2 regions of the Paenibacillus sp. FSL F4-0100 genome follow, and region 2 is predicted to be linked to the other one. Evidence: riboswitches for the same ligand, from Rfam matches in the RefSeq annotation. Region 2 holds a riboswitch; the other holds the start of a gene.

Region 1 (8,070 bases), 2.3 Mb from region 2:
GGCTTCTTCTGCGGAGGAGACTGTGATTAATATTTCATTTCAGCATAGAGAGGGTATTGATCTGTAAGCTCAGCCACCAAACGACCTGCGTTTTCAAGCGTTGCCTCGTCTTTCGGCTGCTTCAATGTCATGGCAATAATTTTCGCGATTTTCACCATCGCCTGCTCATCCATACCGCGGGAAGTAACCGCAGGGGTACCGATACGGATACCGCTCGTTACGAACGGGCTGGTTGGATCAAACGGGATGGCATTCTTGTTCACGGTAATCCCGATGGAGTCCAGAACTTTCTCCGCGTCTTTACCGGTGATGTCCAGATTGCGGGTATCCACCAGCATTAGGTGGTTATCGGTTCCGCCGGATACGATATTCAAGCCTTCCTCGATCAGAGTATCTGCCAGCACTTTCGCGTTCTTCACGACATTCTCTGCATACGTCTTGAAGGACGGATCCAATGCTTCGCCAAGCGCAACGGCCTTGGAAGCAATAACATGCATGAGCGGGCCGCCTTGGGAGCCGGGGAATACCGCTTTATCGATCGCTTGCGCCCAAGCTTTTTTGCACAGAATCATACCGCCGCGAGGTCCGCGAAGCGTCTTATGCGTCGTTGTCGTTACAAAATGGGCATGCGGAACCGGATTCGGATGAAGACCTGCCGCAACAAGACCGGCAATATGAGCCATATCAACCATGAACAACGCGCCAACGTCGTTCGCGATAGCAGCAAGCCGTTCAAAATCAATGATGCGAGGATAGGCACTTGCACCCGCTACGATCAGACGAGGGCGATGCTTGAATGCCGCTTTGCGAACTTCGTCGTAATCGATCAGGAACGTATCTTCTTGCACGCCGTAGGCAACAAAGTTGTACAGAAGTCCGGAAGCGTTAACCGGGCTTCCGTGAGTCAAATGGCCGCCATGGGCCAGGTTCATGCCGAGCACGGTATCTCCAGGCTTCAGGGCTGCCAAATATACCGCCATGTTCGCTTGGGCACCGGAGTGCGGCTGAACGTTGGCATGCTCGGCTCCGAACAGTTCTTTGGCACGGTCACGGGCGATATCTTCCACGATATCCACACGCTCACAGCCACCGTAATAGCGTTTGCCAGGGTAGCCTTCCGCATATTTATTCGTCAGCACCGTCCCCATTGCTTCCATAACCGCTTCGCTAACAATATTCTCAGAGGCAATCAGCTCAATGTTGCTGCGCTGACGCTTCAGCTCCAAATCCATCGCTTCCAATACAGCCGGGTCACTCTTCCGCAAATGTTCCATCATGTTCATATCCTCCCATAATCAATCGTTATTTTTTCTTGCAAAGTCAATACTACAAGTTCTCATAATTAAAAAAGCGAGTTCTCATTTGAATCAATCGCATAGTGTGGAATCATCCCTCTGCTCGAGCTGGTACACCGCGCGTTCTCCGCCAATCAGCTTCGGACGGGTATAAGCCGCGGTTACGCGCGCCTCACCGATATAACGCTCGGTCGGTCTGAACGGAACCGCCACTCGCCGCAAGTGCATGCCGATCAGCGTCTCGCCGATATCAACTCCGGCATGTGCTTCAATCGATTCCGCAAGGCAAGGCTCATTTATGCTGCGGTAAGCCGCGGAGGCCATCGACCCGCCCGCTCCCGGAATGGGAACAGCCGCCACTTCCGTCAAGCCCAGCCGCTCGAGCAGCTCGCGTTCCATGACAAGCGCACGGTTCAGATGCTCACAGCATTGATAAGCCACCGCGAAACCGAATTCCGCTTGAACCTCGGCAATGCCCTGAAGGAGCTGCTGCGCTGTTTCAAGAGCGCCGCCTGTACCGATCCGGCGTCCGACCACTTCACTGGTGCTGGCTCCGATGACCAGCACTTTACTAGGTCCTAAGACGGCTGCTTCGGCCAGTTCGCGGACAATACGCGCTGTCTGTTCGTTCAAGGAAACCTTGGAGATATCCGTCATGTCACAGTCCTCCCGATGTTTTTTTCACAGAAGATGCTTCATTCCCCTATCACGATAACCGCAGCCGTAAATTACGCGTTCACTTATCGCGACTCATTCTTCAGGTAACGCTCCTCGATGGCCTTGATCTTGTTTACACGGCCGATATGGCGCTCGCCATGACTGAAATCCGTTGTCAGCCATGCGCTGACGATTTCAGCAGCAAGTCCAGGACCGACGACACGCTCACCCAACGCAATCACGTTGCTGTCGTTATGCTCGCGCGTTGCTTTAGCTGAGAACACATCATGTGTCAGCGCGCAGCGAATGCCCGGTACCTTGTTGGCCGCAATGCTCATGCCGATTCCCGTACCGCAGATCAGAATGCCGCGATCCGCTTCACCCGAGACTACCTTCTCGCACACAGGAAGGGCATAATCGGGATAATCCACGGAATCGGAACAGCCGCAGCCCAGATCCTCCACCTCGTGTCCAAGACCCTGAATGACTTCCACGATCTCCTCTTTCAGACGAATGCCGGCATGATCCGTACCCAATGCAATTTTCATCTATGAAAAACCCCCTCGTATGTTCGCTTTTGCGTTTTAGCTTGTTTCATTATAACCCAAATCGGGCGCAAAAGACGAAAAAAGAGCAGTCGGCGCACGTATTGTGCTCCAATTGCTCTTTGCCCAGGCGACCGGCCGTATATTCCGATGCTCCATCGTGGTTTCATCCACTTCGTCGCCAGTTACACCGGATCATTGTTTTTCAACTTCATCTTAAAGCAATACCATGTGAAAGGCAAGTGGCTTTTTAGCCCAATGGTAGGCTTCATATCGATCAAAGCAAGGCTTAGTTATGCCGATCCGCCTCCAGCTTGTCCAAGAGACGGAACAACGCTGTCCGAATCTCTGCAGCCGTCGCCTCATATTCCTCCCGCGAGCCTCCAAAAGGATCGGAAATATCGAAGCTCGGAATGCGCTGGCGCAGCTCGATCAGACGCTCCCGGTCACGGTCGCTGACGTCGCGGCCCAGCGATCTGGCCAGCTCAAGCGCCGCATACAGACTATCCTGCTCCCGCAGATCATTCAGCACCTGTCGGTCATCCTCAACAAACTCTTTCAGCGTATGCATCTTGTCTGCGGCGTGCGGGAACTGCCTTATAGCATACTGCTTATGCGATTGGGTCAACGTCAGGATCAAGTCTGACCACTCCACCAGATTCGCAGTCAACGGTTTGGACACCAAGCGTTCTTGGATATCCTGGTCTCGTAGTATGGACTCCGCATGATGGGACACCGGCATTCCATCCACGGCCGAGACACCGGCGGACTTCGTTTCCAGCGGGATGCCCCGTTGTTTGGCAAGCTTGCGCAGCATGCCTTCAGCCATTGGACTGCGGCAGGTATTTCCCGTGCAGACAAACAGTATATTTTTCACGGTCCCGTTCCTCCCGTTAATAGGTTCTTTGGGCTTATTGTAACAAATATAACGTCAGAAGATAAACATGGTACCAAATATAACCAAAATCAGTCCGCCCAGCATTTCACCGTACTCCCCCAGCTTATTGCTTACCTGGCGGCCAAGCAGCAAGCCGAGAATGGACAGCAAACCGCCAACCATCCCGAAGGAGATCACGATCAACAGCACATCATCCACAAACATCCCGAGCGAAACGCCTACCGAGAAGGAGTCGATGCTGACGCTAAGCGAAAACAGCAGCATGCCTAAAAATGCGGTAGGATGTATTCGCTGTCCTTCTCCGCCCCGCCAGGCGTTATACATCATATGCCCGCCGAGAAGAAGCAGCAGTCCGCCAGCCGCAAGCCCTGTGACGTGACCCAGTAACATGCCTACATAGCGGCCGGCAAATAAGCCCAGCAGCGGCATCAACATATGAAACAACGCGATCATGAAGCTGATGCCCAGCATATGGCCTAAGCGCATACCGCTTCTCATTCCGACTCCGATTCCAAGCGAAAATGCGTCTAGCCCGAGTGCAACCGCCATCAGCAGAATCGCCGCAAGCTGTCCCGATTGGACAGACGCCTCCAGCATGCCCATTCCCCCAAGTCCCATGGTCTTGTACACCATATGCGGACAAGGGGTAAATGATGCCAAAAGCGTTCATTCAGCAGCTCAATTCACATCGATGATGTGGTGTCCCGCGGCCTTCAACAGCCGGTTCATGACGGCTGCCCCGAGGCCTTGCTCCGGGCACGCTTCGGCCAGAATGAAGGTCGCGCCTTCGTCATCGAATCGGCGCAGGCCGGCGTACAGCCGGCGGGCCGCTTCCTCCGGCGCGGCCAGGCTGCCGAGCGAGACGGCAACGTCCGCGTGGTAGTGACCGATGTGCTCGTCGAATGACAGCACGCCGGTCACCTCCCCGCGCCGGGCGGCCGCCTCAAGCTCGGCCGCGATGCGTGCCGACACCGCGTCGGCACGCGGGCCCTGCACCACGCACATCGCACCCTTCGGTGCGTAGTGCGTGTATTTCATGCCCGGCGAGCGCGGCGCCGGGCTCTCCGCCTCCCCGGCGGCGCGATGCAGCGCCGGGTCCATGCGCACGCTTGCCGCAACCGCGGCAAGCTGCTCCGCCGTGACGCCGCCCGGGCGGAGCACCGTGACGGCCCCGTCTTCGCCGACTTGCACCACCGTCGACTCGACGCCCACCCCGGCCGGGCCGCCGTCGAGGACGCCGTCGATCGCCCCCGCCAGATCCTCCAGGACATGGCTGGCCAGCGTCGGGCTTGGCCGACCGGAACGGTTCGCGCTCGGCGCAGCCAGCGGACGCCCGGCGGCGCTGATCAAAGCCAGCGCCACATTGTGATCCGGCATCCGTACGGCAACGGTATCGAGGCCTGCCGTCACGCGAGGGGAGACAGCACCCGGTTTAACGGGCAGTACCAGCGATAGCGGCCCAGGCCAGAACATTGCCATCAGCGCCCGTTCCGTCTCATTTACATGAAGGACCAAACCGTCAAGCTGAGCTAGCTCCGAAATATGCACAATCAATGGATTGTCCGACGGCCGGCCTTTCGCGGCAAAGACGCGCTCGACCGCTTCCGTATTGCCGGCGTCCGCGCCAAGCCCGTAGACCGTTTCCGTCGGAAAGGCCACCGTTCCACCGAGTTCGAGCACCTGCCCCGCTTCCCCAAGCGCCTGCTTTGCCTCATTCTCCAAACTTAAGCTCTCCCTAGAGAGCGAGTTCGAGACGTGCCACACTTGGGTTGATTTTGCACCAACCTGGCGGAAGCCGTTATCCCGCTGCTGGTTAGGTTCCATGCCGTTCCCGTTCTGTTCCATTCCTATCCCAAACTTTCTGTATATGAAATATATAAACTCCAGTGCGAGTTTTGCCTATGCCCCAAAATAAAAAGCGCTTTTCGTTCTTCAGTCCCGTGCCGGTTCCCATTCAAACCAGTCGCGCCAAAGAGAAAGCACTCTTCTATATCAAAGTTTATCATACCCGATCAGGATTGAAAATCAACCTCGCTCATAATCCTAGAACAAGCTTACCACCCAGTTCCAAATGCCACGGAACATATCCCACAAGAAGAAGCGGACCTCCGGTTCGCTATCGCCTGCGTTCTTCGGAGCTTCCTCTTGGGAAGTTTCGCCAGCCTCAGCAGAAACCGTTTGGATACCTGTGTCAACAGGCTGCGCCGCCGCATCCCCGCTGCCACCATCGATGAAACAAAGCGGCGGGAACAGGACACACCACCAGTTCTGCCCTTGACCTTCTCCTAAAGAAATCCGCAGCGCATCGTAATCGCCGGCCGGATACACCGTGCCCCCGTATAACTTCGTCGGGAACGGCACGACGCCAAGCTCTACGGTGTAATTGTACGTAATTCCCCTTTTCTTCAACTCTTCACCCACCAATTGGCGGATTTCCGGAAGATGCTGCCGGGTTAATTCTTTGGCGTCTTCCAGGCTTTGCGGGTTCTCCAGCTGCAGGACCCAGAGCTGCATTTGCTCAACGACCGAATCACGGATCTCTCGTTTGACCAGCTGATCGGACGGGCTATCGGAATTCGCCAGAATGCGAAGTCGTATCGATTCCTCGGGGATCGGACCGCCAACAACAGAAGCATCAATCTGCTGTCCTTCCCAAGCCATAATGACCATAAACATACAGGATAAGAGCACAACCATTTTCTTCACGATAATACGGAGGGTTTCACTATAATTTTTCATCTTGCCAGCCGCCTCTCTATGAACATCTCTATGATGCTATCAGTATGTCCGCCGGACAAAGATATAAACGCAGAATCTAGCAATTTGATATAAAAATCATAGATTGATGCAGCACGAACCAAAAAAGATGCGACTCCCACGGGAATCGCATCTTCGCCAAGATCGGTTATTCAGTTCATCTGATTGCCGTGCCCCACACTTTTCCGCTGGGGATAGGGCAATTATTGAGCTTCCCGCAAGTTACGCCTGCTTCGAAGCGGCCGGGCGATAGGCATGCGGATCCGGCATATCTTCCTCCACTTCCTGTCCATGCAGCTTCACGCTCATGGCGACACCCAGACTGGCCATACTGATCACAAGGGAAGTTCCCCCGTAACTGATGAAGGGCAGCGTGATCCCGGTCAGCGGCATTAAGCCGATAAACATGCCGATGTTCTCGAAGATCTGATATAAGAACATCGCCACGACTCCTATAATAAGAAACGGCCCCGCACGCTCTCGGGATTCCAGGGAGATCAGGATCAGCCGATGGATCAGGATAAAATATAACAGAAGCAGAACGGAAGATCCGATAAAACCGAATTCCTCGGCAATCTGCACAAATATGGAATCAGAATACGCATATGGCACTCTGCCCGACTGGATCGACGATCCCTGCATGTAGCCCTCGCCGCTCATGCCACCCGAGGCGATGGCAAGCTTCGCATTCGTCGTATGGTAGCTTGCCTTGGCAGTTGCCTTCTCCGGATAGAGCCACGGATCAATCCGTTCCACCCAGTGCGGCTTCAAAATCTTCGATTCCAACAATTCATCATGATAATGAATATAGGCCTGAGCCCCACCGAAGGCTAAGCCTGCCACAAGCGCAAGCCCAATGAGCGCATGGGAGAACTTGACGTTCCCGATCCAGAGCAGCCCCAGCAAAATTACGACATAACTGAGCGCGTTACCCAAATCATTCTGGGCCATAACGAGCGCAAAAGGCACGAATGCCAAAAGTCCGATAGGGACAACGTCCTTCCAGAAAGACAGCAGCGGTTTGTTTTTGCGCACTAATACGAAAGAAAGGAAAATAATCAGGATCAGCTTGAACAATTCAGCAGGCTGTATACTGAGTCCGCCAATGTAAATCCAGCCTTGGGCCCCGTTGATATCCTTACCGATAAACATAACGAGGACCAAAACAGCTAATCCACCCAAGTAAATATATTTAGCATATTTAATCAACAACCGGTAATCCAGCAGACTGATTCCGAAAAAAGCAATGAAACCGACAATGTAAAAGGCAATCATGCGGAGATGAGAGCCTTCGAATTTGGTGTCAACGGTTGTGCTGTATATCGACGTAATGCTGATGCCCATCATCAAAACCAGTACAAAAACAATAACGTAATCCATCTTCTTAAATTTCTGAAGCATTCTTTACGGTCCCCCTGTGCCCGGAGCTGTTAACCCCAACCCCCGGTTTGCCTATACAGGCATATAACGATTATTCAAAAAGAAAGTTTAACGCTGCTTATCGTTGATCCAGATGATATCCGTTAAAAAAAAATCTAAAGGCGACATTACAATGGAGCGTTTCAAGGAGCAGGCCGTGCTTAGCCCCTAATGAAATATTCTAAAAGATTTCCTCCACTAATACAATTCACGGACCGTTCTGTGGATACCAACAAAAAATACAAAAGAGATGCTGCTTTCGATAGCATCTCTTTTGATTCTAAATCCGATAAACGTAAATCAAGCCTGTTTGGGTGGTGCAGAGCGGTACGTTTGAGGATTAGGCATATCCTCCTCCACTTCCTGTCCATGCAGCTTCACACTCATGACAACCCCGAGACATGCCATGTTAATGATGAGTGATGTTCCACCATAACTGATGAAGGGTAGCGTAATCCCTGTCAAAGGCATCAACCCAATAAACATGCCAATATTCTCA
Region 2 (8,070 bases):
CTAGTTATTAATAATAACAAGCCCCTGTTTCCTTCGTCAAACCTGCCGCTTCAAAAAGATGCTTCAAAGCTAAAAACATGCCAGTCCTTAACGCCCGGCGAGGAGCGAAGACTGACACGCTGCATAACTTTTTATCACAATCAAACTATACGATCTCCTGCGCTTCCTTGCCCAGTAGACCCAACATACGAAGGCCGTACTGTATACCATCTTGATCAACATCCCGGGTTATATATCTGGCCGCCTGCTTAACGATCTCCGGCGCATTGCCCATAGCCACACCGTGGCCTACATGTGACAGCATCTCCAGATCATTCAGATAGTCACCAAAAGCGATAGTATCCTCGAGATCGATGTGCAGCAGCTGAATTAATTGTTTGATCCCTTCCGCTTTGGATCCGCCCGACGGTAACACATCGATTCCATAAGGACCCCATCGAACGAAATCGAACCGACCTTCGAATCTGTTCACGTAACCCGCTTCCTCTTCCTCCGTGCAGAATACAATAGCCTGATAAATGTCTCTGCCCAAGTAATATTCGGGATCATATTCCGGGATCGTAAGTTTCAGCTCGCCCCAGCTGGAATCGATATGGACATGCTCGGTTACGTTCATCTTCATGGCTTCACTGCCGGCATAGATGATCGGATGATCAAGCTCCACGGCCTGCTCCGTCAGCTGCTGCAAGGCATCTATCGCCAATGGATTTCCATAGATCGGTTGGCCTTCGTGAACCACATACTGTCCGTTCAAACAAACATAGGAATTGATACCGAGCTCCTCCCGCAGTTCTTCAAAATGATAAGGAGCGCGCCCTGTCGCTATGGCGACGATGTGCCCGGCATCCTTTAACTCTTGTATGGACTCCTTCGTTGTAGCCGGAACCTTTTTTTCATGATCCAGCAGCGTCCCGTCAATATCAAAAAATATGATTTTCCTATTCAATGAAACTCGCCTCTCTTCCGTATATTCTAGCCAGTAACCCTATTGTAAATGATGAAAAGCATTTCAGAGCAAACCATTATTTCTGCAAGGTCGATCGGACGCTTCCCGATCATGCATAAAAACCGCGCCGGAGCGCGGTTTTTATGATATCAAAAATCGAATAAATATAAATAATTATTTCGCTTCCGAGCGAACCTCATCGAGCATTTTATCATTGAATCCGAACAACCAAGTCAACACAAAAGTTAGAGCCATCGCTGTTAAGTTGCACAAAATGTAAAGTGGAAGCTGACTGTTCAAGTATAAGAGCGTACCGGGAATAACGGTAATCGCCATACCCGTAGCCTCAAGCTGGAAGATGGAAGCCATGAAACCGCCCACGCCACCGCCGATCAGGGCGATAACGAACGGTCTGACGTAACGGAGGTTGACCCCGAAGATCGCCGGTTCCGAAATTCCCAGCATGGCCGAGAATGCGGATGGCAGCGATAATGCCTTTAGTTTTTTGTTTCTCGTCTTGAGTCCGACAGCCAGACAAGCTGCGCCTTGAGCTGCCATGGCGCTTGTCACGATCGCATTAAACGGATTGCTTCCTGTCTTTTCGAGAAGCTGAATTTCAAGGAAATTAAAAATATGATGCACGCCGGTGACCACAATAATCTGGTTGAAGAAACCGATCACAAGACCCGCAATGCCAAACGGCAGCTCCAGCAAGAAGGTGGTCACGTTCATGACTACCTCTTCCAGAGAGTGGAACACGGGTCCGATTGCGAACAGACCGAGGATGATCATAACGAGCAGGGTTAAAAATGGCGTAACGATCAAATCAATCGCTTCAGGAATACGCTTTCTCAAAAATCTCTCGAATTTCGCGCCCAGCAGTCCGATGAAGAAGGCTGGCAGGACCGAACCCTGATATCCGACAACCGGAATGAAATCGAAGAGCATGAGCGCTTCGGCCGAACCGTTCGCCACGCTATATGCGTTGGGAAGAGCCGGGTTAACCAGCATCAAACCCAGCACGATACCAAGCACGGGGCTGCCTCCGAACACCCGGAATGCGGACCATGCCACCAATGCTGGCAAGAAAGCAAAAGCCGTATCCGTCAGTACCTGGGTGAAAAGCAGAAAATTAGGCGAAATATCGTCAGGCGTCGCTCCAAACCAGGCGAGGACGGTTTCTTGCGTCAATAATCCCCGTAATCCCATGAACAAACCTGTGGCGACTAATATCGGGATAATCGGCACAAAGACGTCACCGAACGTGCGAATCGCCCGCTGAAACGGATTTCCTGATTTTTTCGCCTCGGATTTCAACTCATCCTTGCTTGTGCTCTCAAGCCCAAGCGATTCTACCGCTTCAAAAATCTGATTAACGGTTCCTGTTCCGAAAATGATTTGATATTGGCCGGAGTTAAAAAAAGCGCCTTTAACCTTATCGATATTCTCGACCTTCTTCTGGTCTATCTTCTTCTGATCGTGAACCATAATTCGGAGTCTCGTAGCACAGTGAGCAAAGGATGCAATGTTCTCCCTGCCACCGATGGCTTCCACTACCTGCCTTGCAATTTTCCGATGATCCGCTGCCATGTTCATTCATCCCCTTCTATATCTTTTACGGCTTGGGCAAGATCCCACTTCGCGACCTTCAAGCCGGTGCTGCCGTTTTTTGCGAAAAATCGAATATGACGGCTGTCCTGCTTGGGAAATATCCGACTCGTAAACACCTCTTCGCCATCATTGACGAACACTTCTGCCGAAGAAATATCCACAAAGAGATGGAATTTGATCGAGTCTGCTTTTTTATGCAGCATACAGGTTCGTGTCGTTCCGTAATCACTCACAATCGTTGCACCCGATGATGAGCGATCTAGCGTAACCTTTTGCCTGACGGCGTCATACCAGATGACGGTCCGCTCCGTTTCGCCAGCTCGAAATTCAATGCCAACAACGTCCGCTTCGATCCCATGAAACTCGCATGTCATCTCGAATACGGTTCCCTCAACCCCTGCATAACTCTTCACTTCGCTGTAAAGCGTATCCGCTGCTTCCATAGCTGTCGTCTCACGAAGAAGTTCCAACTCGGGGACAGGCAGCTGAATCAGCTTACCCTCACGGAACGAGAGCGTACGTGGAAGCGTCAAACAATGCGCCCAGCCATGCGAGTCGGTTGGATAGACGACCTCCGGCAAGCCCATCCAGCCTACCATGATGCGCCGGTCTTTCTCATCCACCATGGTCTGTGGTGCGTAGAAATCAAAACCTCTGTCCAGTTCGTAAAAGGAGCCGTGTTCAAACTCCAGCGTCCCCCGATCCAGCGGCTTGCCCGCGATGTAGCCGGATTGGTAAACGTTCCGGAATTTGTCGCCTTGCGGACTCAGCCCCTGCGGCGAAAACAGCAGCACGCCCTGTCCTTCCAGTTCAAAATAATCGGGGCATTCCCACATATAGCCGAAATGTTCAAGACGGGTCTGGATTTCCCCTTTGCATGACCAATCCAGCAAATCCGGTGATTCATACACGACAGCCGTTCCTGTTTGATCGTCCCTTTGGGCGCCGATGACGAACCGGAACAGGTCTTCGTCTTTCCATACCTTCGGATCCCGGAAATGCTCGGTATATCCGTCCGGCACACGATCAATCAGCGGCTTATCGAGCTTCGTGATGGTGCCAACACGGTCCATCACGGCCATGCATTGATAAGAATGCCTGTTCCATTCCTCATCCCGGGTATTCCCGGTATACATCAGATACAGTTTGTCGTCTTTCACGATCCCGCTTCCCGAATAGGCGCCATATGCATCATGCGAGTACCCGGGCTCAATGGCGATGCCTTTGTTTTGCCAGTGCACCAAGTCCGTGGAGGAGGTATGGTACCAGTATTTCAGGCCGTGAAACGTGCCCAGAGGAAACCATTGATAAAACAAGTGGTATTTCCCGTTATAATAAGAAAATCCGTTGGGGTCATTCAACAAGCCCATGATGGGCTGTACGTGAAACCTCTGCCTCCATTCGCTTCGTTTTGCTTGCTCCTTCAAGGAGGCAATCTCTTCAGGAGAGGCCTGATCCAGGCGTCGGTATTTCCGTTCTCTGTCCATGTCTCTTCTCCTTGTATATAGGCTTTCTCAAAAAAAAACTGATCATGCTATGCGTGAACATCAGCCTAACCCATTTATAACGGAACCGGTTCCAATTAGGGTTAAAAATAATGAACTCAGCTCCAATACCAAGCAAAAACAGTATTGGAACCGGTTCCGTTTTTTCAGTATAAAATACCTAATTTAGATTGTCAACGCTTTCCCGATGAATCATATCGCAATTCATGACCGTCAGGAAATCCACAGGCTCGTCGTTGACCAGCTTTATGATATGCTGAGCGGCGAGGTGGCCCGCTTGGGAATATCCATATTTAACCGTTGTCAATCCGGGATGAATTACCTCGGTAACGTCGTATCCGCCAAATCCGGTAACGGAGAGTTCGTTGGGGATCTGGATGCCCTTCATATGAGCCGCTTTCATAACGCCTAACGCGATGTTGTCGGTAGCGCAGACCATTGCAGTTGGCAGCGTTCGGTTCAACTCAAAAATGGACAATGCGGTCTTTACACCATCCGACATCTTAAACCCACTCTCATAGAGAACCGCCTCCACCTCGTCATACTCGCTTAACGCCTTCAGAAACCCTTCCTTCCGCTGAACTCCGACAGCAACGTCTTTTTCCGTCACGCCGATATAAGATATATGACGGTGTCCCATGGACAGCACATATCGGCCCATGTCATAACCTGCGGCATAGTCGTTATATATCATGCTGTGGACATCCTTATGCTGTTGTCCGAGCAGGATGACGGGGATGCCGATCTCTTTAATCGCTGCAAGATGCGTTTCCGTCACCTGAGTGGCGAATAAAATAATGCCAGATATTTTTTGTCTGGCGAGATCATACAGCGCTTCAATCTCCCTGGATAAGTCCTGGCTTGCATTAATAATGAGAAGCTGATAACCGTGTTTTCTTAAATCTTCATCCATGCCGGCAACGGTCTGTGATGCTGAGAATGAATCCAGACGCGGCACAATGGTACCGATCATGCTGGTTTTTTTCGCTTTCAAGCTCTGTGCAAACGAATTCGGAATATAACCGGTTTCCTGAATGACCAGCTCTATCTTACGGCGTGTTGCATTACTGACAGAACCTCCGTTTAAGAAACGGGAGACCGTGCTTTTGGCAACTCCGGCTTTTTTGGCAATATCTGCAATCGTGTTCTTCATTCGGTGCTCCCGGGAGCCGCTTGCGGCGCTGCAACGAACAGATTATCCTCCACAGCTCCTTGCTCCGCAGCACAACTGGAAATGAGTTGTTTGTGCATGAATCTCTCCCCTTCGATTTTGCTTTTTCCTAACTATACCATGACGTCCAGGGATCCGTGAAATGCAGACTCCAAGCCTATCATTACTCGAGCCATATCTCTTCCATGTCCCAGACTCTTACATGAAACGAAGTGATTCGAAGGGGATTATTCATGGGCGCCCTCTTAATTCATATGCAAATAGTCTGTGGCTGTCCCTTAACCTTGCACGGTTCGCTCAGCCGATTCGACGGTATGCTTCAGCAATGTAGCAATCGTAACGGGGCCAACACCGGCAGGTACTGGTGTAATTGCGGATGCCAACTTCGCGCAGGCATCGTAATCGCAGTCGCCGATATTGCCTGGATTATAGCCGGCATCCAATACGACGGCTCCCGGCTTGATCCAGTCCCCTTGAATGAAATTAGGCTTGCCTACGGCCGCAACCACGATATCTCCCTGGGACACAATCTCCCCAAGGTTCTTCGTTCTCGAGTGGCAGATCGTAACGGTAGCATTGCGATTAAGCAGCATCATCGATACCGGCTTACCCAGAATCGGACTGCGTCCGACCACCACGGCATGCTTCCCTTCGATCGGCAGATCATAATAATCCATAATCGCAATAATCGCGGCAGGCGTACAAGACGGATAATCGGCAAAACCAAACGCATTCTGCGAGAAACCGAGCGTGGTTACTCCATCCACGTCTTTTTTAATGTCAATGGCATCAAAAGCCGCCCGTTCATCGATATGATGCGGTACCGGATGCTGCAGCAGAATGCCGTGGACATTCGGATCTTCGTTCAGCTCTTGGATCGCGGCAATCAGCTCCTCGGTCGTTGTCGATGTCTCCAGTACCACTTTTTTGGATATGATGCCAAGCCGCTCGCAAGCATTTCCCTTCATCCGCACATAGGTCGCCGAAGCAGGATCATCACCAACCAGAACCGTTGCCAGACAAGGCGTTACCCCCTGCAACTTCAATTCCTGTACCTTTACAGCCAGCTTCGCCTTGATATCGTCGGATACCTTTTTTCCATCTAAAATTACGGGTTCCTTACTCATACTAATCCGCTCCTTCGCCATTGTATTAAAAAACATAAAGAGGCAAGGCGACTTCATCGTCTCCTTACCTCTTGCCCAGGCGTACGGCATATGATCCTATGTGCTCCCTCTTGGTACCCCAAGCTACGCCAGTAACACATAGATAACTTTTTTTAATATACCACGACTTTGGACATCGCGCTACCGGGTATGAAGCCGACCGCTTTAAATCACAATCTCTTTGATTCATTTGCGGGAAGCACACATGATTCTGATTAGTCTCTCGGATAATTCACTTCCATAATGTCCATAAAAGGAACCTTCGTAATAACGCCATTCTGTTTCATATGTACCTTCCCTGTTCGGGAGTCCATTTGATCGATTTGCCCGCGGACCGCCTCTTCCCTTCCCCAGACCGTCAGTACGATAACCGATTCCTCCTGGTAAGCTTCAGTAAGCTGATTTCCGAGTTCTTCCAGTACAAACTCATCTCTAGTGGGTCTCTTTGGAACCTTTGCTTTTGCCATTACCTTGTCCTCCTGATTGATGTTGCTCATGCGTCAGCATTACATTCTGAAATACGTTAAAGCTATCATCGAAACATGAATTGGGAATCTTCTTCCTATTCTTCCTATTATACAACAAATACAAAGCAGGTGCTCTGGACTTGATAGGTATAAGTTCTGGACAGATAAATAGATTGACCACATCATTAAGTGATTTTTTAAAACCCGGTCCTTCTGAAGGGCGCTTTCTAAACAGGGTAATAACTTTTCCTGCAATTGAGTTTTTAAATGATGAATTTCTGCATATTCCCCTGCTTCTTTCGTATTCTTCTTTTGAAATTTCCATGACAAAAATCCCCTTAAGTAAACTGTAGCGCTCTTCTTCAGCACTGTCTACGCAAAGGGGATTATATTCTAGAAAACCTGTAAAGCCCTCAAGTGGCTCCTTATCTATCCGTAATTATTACGATTAATTTTAATCAAAAAAATATAACCTTACAGTGATAGCTCTTCAATGGCCATCCATGGCAGCGGATTGTTAAACGTCGACCAATCCAGCTGCATTTCCTGATCGGTCAACAGACAATCGTCCAGCTCCTGCTCGATTAGTGACTGTTCCATCCCAATCCCGATCATCACGAGCTCGGTCATCCGATCCCCCCAGACGGCATCCCATTTTCGCTGCACATCCGGCTCACTCTGAATCAGCTCCTGCTGTTCCTGCTCGGTTAAAGCAGCCACCCAATATCCAGCTGGCCCGAACTGAATCGAAGGACCCGCTTGACTTAGACTTGCCGCAACATCCTCAAGCACTGCCAGCCAAGCGATCCCTTTCGCGCGTACGACCTCTTCCGGCCAATAACTCATGAATGCTGCCAGCCGCTCCGGATGAAACGGTCTTCTTCTCCGATAAACAAAAGAGCTGATGCCGTATTCATCCGTTTCTGGCACATGCTCTTCCTTCTGAAGCTCCTGAATCCAGCCGGGGGCCTGACTGGCTTTCTCAAAATCGAATAAACCGGTATTCAGAATTTCCGCAGGTGCGACTTGTCCTTTCACGGTACGTATGATTTTGGCGCTTGGCTGAAGCTTATGAAGTATGCCTTCCACCTTGGCCAATTCGTCATCGCTTACCAGATCACATTTGTTCAACAGCAGCACATCACACGTCTCAACCTGGTCGATCAACAGATCCACGACTTCCCGTGTATCCTCTTCGCCAAGC

The links. A riboswitch is a leader RNA that binds a small molecule or an ion and turns the genes downstream of it on or off. The one in region 2 is predicted to bind ZMP and ZTP.
Region 1: linked by a shared signal. The riboswitch ahead of rpiB (ribose 5-phosphate isomerase B) and the one ahead of MHH48_RS21665 (tetrahydrofolate dehydrogenase/cyclohydrolase catalytic domain-containing protein) in region 2 are both predicted to bind ZMP and ZTP.

The regions. Positions count from the first base shown of each region.
Region 1 is NZ_CP150303.1:7,148,365-7,156,434, forward strand. Features, by position in the region: gene glyA (serine hydroxymethyltransferase) at 27-1,277, opposite strand; gene MHH48_RS32525 (TIGR01440 family protein) at 1,368-1,952, opposite strand; gene rpiB (ribose 5-phosphate isomerase B) at 2,036-2,500, opposite strand; ZMP/ZTP riboswitch at 2,615-2,696, opposite strand; gene MHH48_RS32535 (low molecular weight protein arginine phosphatase) at 2,787-3,374, opposite strand; gene MHH48_RS32540 (manganese efflux pump) at 3,429-3,992, opposite strand; gene MHH48_RS32545 (L-threonylcarbamoyladenylate synthase) at 4,074-5,240, opposite strand; gene spoIIR (stage II sporulation protein R) at 5,439-6,134, opposite strand; gene MHH48_RS32555 (FtsW/RodA/SpoVE family cell cycle protein) at 6,375-7,553, opposite strand; gene MHH48_RS32560 (FtsW/RodA/SpoVE family cell cycle protein) at 7,872-8,070, opposite strand, start outside.
Region 2 is NZ_CP150303.1:4,827,933-4,836,002, forward strand. Features, by position in the region: gene MHH48_RS21645 (Cof-type HAD-IIB family hydrolase) at 146-946, opposite strand; gene MHH48_RS21650 (sucrose-specific PTS transporter subunit IIBC) at 1,121-2,542, opposite strand; gene MHH48_RS21655 (sucrose-6-phosphate hydrolase) at 2,539-4,044, opposite strand; gene MHH48_RS21660 (LacI family DNA-binding transcriptional regulator) at 4,223-5,215, opposite strand; gene MHH48_RS21665 (tetrahydrofolate dehydrogenase/cyclohydrolase catalytic domain-containing protein) at 5,512-6,360, opposite strand; ZMP/ZTP riboswitch at 6,427-6,506, opposite strand; gene MHH48_RS21670 (YolD-like family protein) at 6,615-6,866, opposite strand; gene MHH48_RS21675 (hypothetical protein) at 6,832-7,191, opposite strand; gene MHH48_RS21680 (GTP-binding protein) at 7,341-8,070, opposite strand, start outside.